2 regions of the Variovorax sp. OK605 genome follow, and region 2 is predicted to be linked to the other one. Evidence: predicted binding sites of a transcription regulator. Region 2 holds the regulator's gene; the other holds the start of a gene.
What was found. The regulator FliA, encoded in region 2, starts transcription of late flagellar genes. The targets are predictions, from matches to a motif close to CTAAAGTTTNNNNNNNNNNNGCCGNTA.
Positions count from the first base shown of each region.

Region 1: a site for FliA is predicted at 2,504-2,530, ahead of BM013_RS31785 (FlxA-like family protein). Genes of this name have one in related genera too.

Region 1 is NZ_FOWL01000016.1:157,230-161,642, reverse strand. Features, by position in the region: gene BM013_RS31800 (mandelate racemase/muconate lactonizing enzyme family protein) at 1-168, shown strand, start outside; gene BM013_RS31795 (tripartite tricarboxylate transporter substrate-binding protein) at 357-1,343, opposite strand; gene BM013_RS31790 (MarR family winged helix-turn-helix transcriptional regulator) at 1,547-2,089, shown strand; gene BM013_RS31785 (FlxA-like family protein) at 2,111-2,470, opposite strand; gene BM013_RS31780 (hypothetical protein) at 2,586-3,194, shown strand; gene BM013_RS31775 (class I SAM-dependent methyltransferase) at 3,213-4,208, opposite strand.
Region 2 is NZ_FOWL01000012.1:22,835-27,247, reverse strand. Features, by position in the region: gene flhF (flagellar biosynthesis GTPase FlhF) at 1-1,219, shown strand, start outside; gene BM013_RS27760 (MinD/ParA family ATP-binding protein) at 1,230-2,021, shown strand; gene BM013_RS27755 (RNA polymerase sigma factor FliA) at 2,059-2,793, shown strand; gene BM013_RS27750 (type VI immunity family protein) at 2,790-3,302, opposite strand; gene BM013_RS27745 (glycoside hydrolase family 15 protein) at 3,541-4,413, shown strand, end outside.

The DNA.
Region 1 (4,413 bases), on a different contig from region 2:
CTGGGCCTGGGCGGCAACGAGAGCTACCCCGACCTGTTCCAGCCCTACGGCGGCTTCCCCGACGGCGTGAAGGTCGACAACGGCTACGTCACGCTGCCGCCGCTGCCGGGCATCGGCTTCGAGGGCAAGGCCGATCTCATTTCGGAGATGCGGGCGCTTGCCGGCTGAGGCAGGAAAACCTCGATCCGCCCACCGTGCTTCGCCAGACGTTAGACGCTAGAGGCGCGGCGCATGAAACCGGCACGGCAAAGGCCAGGAACACCGCGGAACCGGCTTTGCCGGGCCGCCGGTGTTGCCCCCAGCAGGGGGTTGGAGAAGCGACGCGAAGCGCGCGAAGCCTGGGGGGCGAGTCTGAGCTATGGCTGGAAGCCCGAGCGGCGCACCACCGGCTCCCATTGCTGGCGGTAGGTCTTGAGCATCTGCGCGGTTTCGGCCGCGGTGCTGACCACTGGCGTGATGTAGAGCGCGTCGGCCGCCTTCTGCAGCCCCGGGTCCTTCATGACGTCGTGGATTGCACTGGACAGCAGTTGCACCTTCGCGGGTGCCATGGTGCTGGGCGCGAAGAAGGTGTTCCAGCCATCGGCATCGATCTTCATGCCGGCTTCGCGGAAGGTCGGGATGTTGGGCGCGAAGCTTGCGCGCTTCTTGCCCGACACCGCCAGGATTCGGATCTTGCCGGCCACGTGCTGCGGATAGACCGAGTCGAGCGTGTCGATGGCGATCGGCAGGTTGCCGCCGATCAGGTCGGCCGTCAGCGGCGCCGAGCCACCGTAGCCCTTGATCTGCGGCTGCACGCTGAGTGCGTCGCCCACCATCAGGCCGAAGAAGTGAGGCAGGCTGCCGGTGGCGGGCACGCCGAACACGGCCTCTTCCGGATGCGCCCAGAGCCGGCCCACGAGGAACATCGCGCGGTCGAGCTGCAGCTTGGTGCCCACGGCCAGCGCGAAGTCGTAGCTGCTGACCTGCGAGACGGGCACGAAGTCCTTGTCGGGGTCGTAGCCCGCGTCCTTGAACACCAGCGGCGCCACCACCATCACGGCGGGGTTGCCCAGCATCAGCGCGTTCTGGCCCGCGGGCGTGCGCTTCACTTCCTTGGCCGCGAGCCGGCCGCCTTCACCGGGGCGGTTTTCGACCGTCACCTTCACGCCGAGCTTGGGGGCGAGGCGTTCGGCGATCAGGCGCGCCATGCGGTCGGTGCTGCCGCCGGGCGCGTAGCCGACCACGAGGGCCAGCGGTCCGTCGAGCGCGGGCGTCTGCGCGTGGGCGGTGTGCATCAGCGGTGCGCAGGCGGACAGGGCAACGCCCCATGCCATGAGCTTTCGCCGTGAAAAGAATGCGGGCATGGAGTCTCCTGCGGGCAGTTGTAGTGGGTGGGCACGCGCGAGTTGCGCGGCGTCTTCGCGGCGAGAATCGAGCACCGCCAAGTTGTTGCTGTTCGTGCAAATTTGTGACGGAGTTATACGTACGCAGCAAACAGTTGATCTAATCCATCACTTGTGCGCCGAGGCGAACCGACCACATTCGCCGCCTTCATTAATCCATCCGTATGCAAGCCTTCCCCAACGCCGCCGCGTTGCGCGCGCCAAGCGCACTGACCGACCTGCTTCTTTACCGCCTTGCGCGCGCCATGCGCGCGGGCAGCGGCATGGCGACGCGGCTGGTCGAAGGAGGTTTCGGCATCACGCGCCGCGAGTGGGGAATGATCGCCACGCTCGCGCAGGAGGGCGAGATGACGTCGTCCACGCTGGCCACGCACCTCAACCTCGACCGCGTGCGCACTTCGCGCGGGCTGCGCAGCCTGGTCGAGAAGAAGCTGGTGGAACGGCGCCAGGACGCCGAGGACCGGCGCGAGGTGCACGTGCGCCTGAGCGACTCGGGCCTGCAGCTCTTCGGCCAGCTGTTTCCGCGCATTGCGGGGCTGAACACCGGCCTGCTCGAAGGCATCGAGCCGGCGCACCTGGACATTCTTCTGCAGTGCCTGCGCCACCTGGAGCAGCGCGGGGACGAACTGATCGCGCAGGGCACGATCGCCGAGAAGGCCGACCGGCGCTCGGGCGGTACCCGGCACCGGTGGCCCGAACGCAACTGACGCGGCAAGGCCGCGCCGGGCTCAGGCCTCGACGTTCAGCGTGCCGCCGATGGGCACGCCGTTGGCGTTGGTGCGGAAGGCGTTCGAGGGCGAAGCGCCCTGTTCCACCGCCTTGACCTCCTTGGCCTCCGCGCTTTTCTGCAGGGCCGCGGCCTGCACGGCCTTCAGCTGTGCCTGCAGCATGGCGAGCTGGGTCGTGAGCGATTGCAGCTGCTGCTCGACCGCCTTGCGCGCATCGCCCTCGGGCGTTTCGACCAGCGTCTTCTGCGTGGCCGTGATCTGCTTTTGCGTCGCGGTGATCTGGCGCGTGATCTTCGCGACCTCCGCGGCCGTGCCGCTTCCGCTCGCGGAGGTGCTCGAAGCACCGATGGCAGTCAGCATGTGAATCCTCTTGTTGTGTGGTGGATAGAGGACTATCGGCAGGGGGGAGGAAAAGTGAAGGGGCTGGCGCGCGCATGTGCCGCAATCTCCTGTGCGTGCCGCACTTCCTTCCAGCTTGATCGACTTCGTCATCCCCAATCACCGCCGGGGAACTGGAATGGCGCAGCTGTTACTCAGCGCAGTGGTCGTCCGCGGACGGACTCCGCTGAACGGGGCCATCCCGGACACGCGCCGCACCCAGAAGAGCAACGCCGCTTCGACCTGCCCGGACTGGGGCAAGTTCTCTTCGGCACGAGCCTGGAGGTACCTCACGACGAAGGCGCACGCCCGCTGTCGCACACGGCCAGCCGAATGGTTGTTCGACCTGCTCGGCAAGCTCGGACTAGAGGACGACGCATACCACGCCACCTGCCTCCTCTTGATGGAGTACTCGAACGAGGTCGCGACCCCTTACACCGGCGAAGAGGCACCAGCGGCCGTCGTGCCGGAACCCGGGCCCGAAGCCGGAGAGGAGGTTGCGCCGGCCGTTGAGCTCGACGCCGACGATGTCGACCGCGCAATCTCAACTCTGCCTAAAGTAAAGATTCTGGAAGAAAAAATACCGAATGAACTCGCTGCAAGCCGCTTCCTCGCCGCAATGGTCACGCGCGTCCTTCGCGCGACACCGGTAAGCATGCACAAAGAAGCTCGAAGTCGGCGTGCACTGGGTGAGTTGCGGCGATAACAGGCGACACCCCACAAGTCAGGTACCGCGTCGCACCACGATGCCCACCGATGTGCATGTGTGGCCAGCAAGTAACAGCTTAAGGTGGACATCGCCGGAGTAAGGCGGCACATCGACATGAAAGTCGAGGGCGTGCGCGAACGGCCCTATCCTGAACTCCTCGACATCGTGCCCACGGTCCCGCAGCCGTTGCACCAGCGCTTCCATGTCGCGGCGCCGATAGATCACGGTATCGCCGCTCTCTACGGTCCTATCGTTTGAGGAGGCATTGAACTCGGTGGTGTGTACGGCTACGCCGCCAGGCTTCAAGGTCGTCTCCACCGCATTGACCACGAACTGTAGTCCGGCATCCAGGGAGCCCAGATGCTCGAAGCAGCAGGATGACCAATTGAAGTCGTAGCCCGTGAACTCCGGCCCGATGGCGTTCATGTCGCAGTAGGCGTGCGTCACATGCTGCGCCAGCTTTTCGTCGGGCACGATTGCCGGGTAGCTCAGCCCCTCAAGCGCCGCGCTGTGTTGATTGGTCGATGTCCATGAGGAAGTGGTTGCCAGATCCAACGGGGCGTCGGTCGCCGTGATGTTGGCACCGAGCGAGGCGAACACTGCGGGCAGCGGCTCCCGCCCCACGCCGAACACGAGGCCACGAGACCCCGACTGGACAGCACCCGACTCCAGCAGCTTGTGCAGCACGAACACCCATTCCCATTGCTTGCGGTGGAACCGAGGCCGCTCATCGATCAGCTTGCACAGTTGGATGAAGCGCGGGTGGTAGAAGTCGGCAGCCTGGCAGTTGGAATACTGGAGGAAAGGCGTTTCTGCCGGCACCTGGTCGAAGCTTGGGTTCGGGGAGAACGTCGAGTAGCGCGAGTTCTTAAGCTCAAAGCGCAGCGCATCGATCTGGGATTGGTGGTGCTCAAGCGCGGCGGCGATTTTGCTGTCAACGCGGGCATCGATGCGGCGGCGCACAGGCGCCCACATCGGGTGTAGAACGTTCTTGGTGAGGGTCTTGAGCATGGGGCTGAAGGATATCCCCTCTCGTGAGTTCGAAAAATCCTGGTAGTCCTTGCCAACCCTTCAAGATTTCTGGGTCATTGCTCAGGTCTACGGGACGCTCGCATTGCAGGAAGAGCCGTCAGGTCCACCCAATACCGACCGTCAAGTTGCCTTCGTGTTCGTAACTCATGCCTAATTTTCGTTCGAGCAGCATCTCCGCCACTCT
Region 2 (4,413 bases):
CGCGCAGGTGGTGCAGGCGCAAGGCGAAACAGACCGCATGCGCCTGAAGTACCAGAACCTGATCCGTGCCATGGCGCACGACGCGCAGGAACTCGCCACCACCGCCAGCGCGCTGGCCGGCGCGCAGATCGGTTTCGAGCGCGCACGCGCCCTCTGGCGCCAGTCGGGCGACGAAGAGATCGGCCAGAAGGCCGTGCTGCAGGACCTGGCCGTGCATGCGCGCAGCGAAGTGGCCGCAGGTTGCGAAACCCACGTGCTCGCGCTGTCGGGCCAGGTCGGCCTGCGTTCGAACGAAGGCGGCGACGCCTACGAATGCCACGGCAGCCTGCTGCTGTCGGACCGCACGGGCCTGCCGCTCGCGGCACCCAACCAGTGGCTCGCCACCGCCGCCACGCGCGGCATGAAGGACCCGTCTCGCAAGCCGGGCGCACGCCAGGCGCCCTGGCTGCGCCAGCAGGATTTCGGCGGCAAGGCGCTGGTGCATGTGCTCACGCGCCTGCCGGGCATCGAGGCCATGGTGCAGTGGCAGGCCGCCGGGCAGCGCTGGCTGTCGCGCGCGCCGGGCTCCACCGCCGTGATCGACGCACGCACCGGCACGCCCGACACGCTCGCCCGCATCGACTTCGAGTTCGGCGAAGGCCGGCCCGTGCAGTACCGCGGCAAGCCCGCCGTGCAGTGCGAGGCGCATGTGGACGTGGTGCTGCGCTTCAACAGCGCCGCCGCGGCGGCCGGTGTGGAGCGCGACGCCATGCCCGCGCTGCGCTGCGTGGCCATGCGCGTGCTCGACGCGCGCAGCGGCAACGTGCTGGCGCAGAGCTATGCGCTGTCGAACATTGGCGCCGAAGTGCCGGTCGCGCAGCTCGCGCAATGGCAGGGCTGGGCCAACGACGCCGAGCCGTGCTTCCGCCTGCTGCGCGAAGGCGTGCAGATGGTCGGCGGCATCGGCGAGCTGGGCGACCCCGACAACATGAAGCGGCTGCTGGTGGCGGGCCAGATGACCACCACCGTGTGGCGCCTGCTGCAGGCCGACGGCGAATGGGCCGACCGCGCGCGTGCGCTGTTGGGCCAGCTCACCGGGCGTGCGGTGCGCAACGGCCGCGCCATGAGCGGCGGCGCGCTGTATGCGGGCGTGGGCAAGCTCTTCCTGCTGCTGGAAGCGCTGGGAACGGAATCGACCGCGCCGGTGCAGGCACCGCGCGAAATGGAACAGCTGGGGTGAGGAGAACGCAATGAGCAAGCTGGTTGCCGATCAGGCGGACGGACTGCGGCGCCTGCTGGCGCCGACGCCCACGCGCGTGATCGCCGTGGCGGGCATGGGGCAGGGCGCCGGGGGCACCACGACCGCCATGAACCTGGGCGTGGCGCTGGTGCAGCAGGGAAGGCGCGTGCTGCTGCTGGACGAGCACTGCCCGAAGGAAGGCTCGGCCTGCGATGTCTGGGCCATGGACCCGCTCGGCAACCTCGCCGACGTGGCCGAGCAGCGCCTGACGCTCGGCAGCGCCGAGGTCGAGTCTGCGAGCGGCGTGCACGTGCTGCCGGCGCCGCCCGGCGTCGCGCATGCCGCGACCGACCCGCGCGCGCTGTGGCACGACGGCGTGGTCATCGTCGACGCGGCCTTCGACCGCGAGGGCCGGCTGTCGCCGCTCGCGCAGGCCGCGGACGACCTGCTGCTGGTGCTCAAGCCGCATCCGGCGTCGGTCACCTCCGCCTACGCGGGCATCAAGAACCTGCACTACGCGCACGGGCTGAAGCAGTTGCGTTTTCTCATCAACGGCGTGGTCGACATCGCAGCCGCGCAGCAGATCATGAACAACCTCGCCAATGCCGGCAGCCGCTACCTGGCGCTGTCGCTGCAGCCCGCGGGCATGGTGCGCTTCGATCCGCGCATTGCCGACGCATGGCGGCTGAAGCAGACCATCGCCGAGGCCTTTCCGGCCAGCCCGGCCGCCGTGGACTTCCGCCGCGCGGCCGACGACACGAGCCGCTGGCCGTGGCGCATGGCGATGCCGCTGGCCGCCTGAGCCGCCGACCCGGAACAACGGAAAAAAAAGGACGGCCGTGTACACCGCACAGGGAACCATCGAGAAATCGCACCTGCTGGCGCAGCATCAACCGCTGGTGCGCCGAATCGCGCTGCAGATGATGTCCAAGCTGCCCGCCAGCGTGGAGCTGGACGACCTCATCCAGGCCGGCATGCTGGGCCTGCTGGACGCGTCCAGCCGCTACCAGGACAACCGCGGCGCGCAGTTCGAGACCTTCGTCAGCCAGCGCATCCGCGGCGCCATGCTCGACGAGCTGCGCGCCAACGACTGGGGCTCGCGCGGCCTGCGCCAGCAGGCGCGCAGCGTCGAGAAGGCCATCCAGGCACTGGGCCACAAGCTCGGGCGCCAGCCCAGCGAGGGCGAGATCGCCAAGGAACTGAAGATCGACCTGGACGCCTACCAGTCGCTGCTGCAGGAGATCCAGGGCTGCCAGCTGCTCTACGTGGAAGACTTCTCCAAGGACGAGCCCGACAACCCCTTCCTGGACATTCACGCGCAGGACGCACGCCAGGACCGCCGCGGCAGCGACGACCCGTTGGAGCAGTTGCTGGAAAGCGGCTTTCGCCACCAGCTGGTGGACGCCATCTCGGCGCTGCCCGAGCGCGACCAGCTGCTGCTGAACCTGTACTACGACGAAGAACTGAACCTGCGCGAGATCGGCGCCATCCTGGAGGTGAGCCAGTCGCGCGTGTGCCAGTTGCACAGCCAGGCGATCAGCCGGCTGCGGGCGAAGCTGAAGGATCTGCTCTAGGGTTTGGACTTGTCGTCCTGCAGATACCACACCACGGCGCCTGCCGGTGTGTTCGCCGGACCCGGCATGGGCTTGCCGCGCTCGACATATTCAATCTGGTTGTTCAAGCGCGGGGCCTGCCAGTTGCCGCTGCGGGGGCAGGCGGCACCTGCGTATGCACTCGAGCGGCTGCGCGACGGAGCCCAAGGCTCCGGCCGCTTGGGCGGTTCGCCGTCGACGAGCCCGCCCCAATCGCTGTCCGCGTCGAAGCGCGTGAGCCAGCGTGCCGAGGTTCGAGGAGTGAAGATGTCGTCGCGAGAGAGGTTGGGTGGAAAGCTCACCATCCAGAGCCTCTCCAATCGCGCGGGCTTCAGCGCTTCGGCCAGTGCGCGCAGATGCGCCGGAACGCCTTCTTCAACGGGGTAGAGGGCGGGAGCCTCGCCCGCTTCGATCCACAGACCGTCTCCATCCACGCAGGATCTGATGTGGATGCCCGGTGTGCCCTGCAGACCAAGGCGCAGGGAGGTCAACCCGCCAAGACTGGACCGAGAGCGTGCGCGACATCGACGACTTCCTTGCAGGGAAAAGTGGTCGGCGCAGTCTGCGGATGCGATGGAGAGCACATAACAATGGTCACGTCCTCACTGGGCAACGAAGATTTGCGAAGCAACCGCGAAAAATCTCCGAGCGCCGAATAGACGTTGTCTGTCAACGAGCTGCGTCCCTTGCTGGCAACCGAGCGCCGTGGGAGCGGCAAGGCTTGCTTCCTTGCCAAAGCCTTCCAAAAAAACACCCCCCAGGCTGCACGCGGCACGCCCCATCGGCGACTACGCGCTCATCAGCTCCACCCACAGCGCGGCGCTGGTCCACCGCGAGGGCGACATCGAATGGCTGTGCCTGCCGCGCTTCGATTCCGCAGCCATGTTCGCCAGCCTGCTGGGCGACAAGCGCAACGGCCACTGGACGATGTGCGCGCGCGGTGCAGACGGGCGCAAGGCGCGCGTCACGCGGCGCTACCTGCCCGACACGGTGGTGCTCGAAACCACCATCCACACGGCCAGGGGCACCGCCACTGTCACCGACTTCATGCCGCGCCCCGCCGTGGACGGCACGCACGAGGTGGTGCGCATCGTGCAGGGCGTGCGCGGCAGCGTGGCCATGCACACCGAGTTCCGCATCCGCTTCAACTACGGCGAGTGGTGCCCGTGGATGGAGCGGCGCGACGGCGCCATCTACGCCACGGCCGGGCCCGACGCGGTGCGCATCAGCTCCGGCGTGCCGCTGGTCAACGAGAACTTCGCGAGCTGCGCCGACTTCACCGTGTCAGCAGGGCAGTCGATTGCGTTCAGCCTCGAATGGTTTCCCTCGCACCTGACACCGCCGGTGACGCGCGACGCCAACGCGCTGCTGGCGCGCACCGTGGCCGAGTGGAACGGCTGGACCGGCCGCTGCGGCTACCAGGGCGAATTTCGTGAACCGGTGATGCGCTCGCTGCTCACGCTCAAGGCGCTCACCTATGAGCCCACCGGCGGCATCGTCGCCGCGCCCAGCACCTCGCTGCCCGAGCTACCGGGCGGCGAGCGCAACTGGGACTACCGCTTCTGCTGGCTGCGCGACGCGGCGCTCACGCTGTACGCGCTG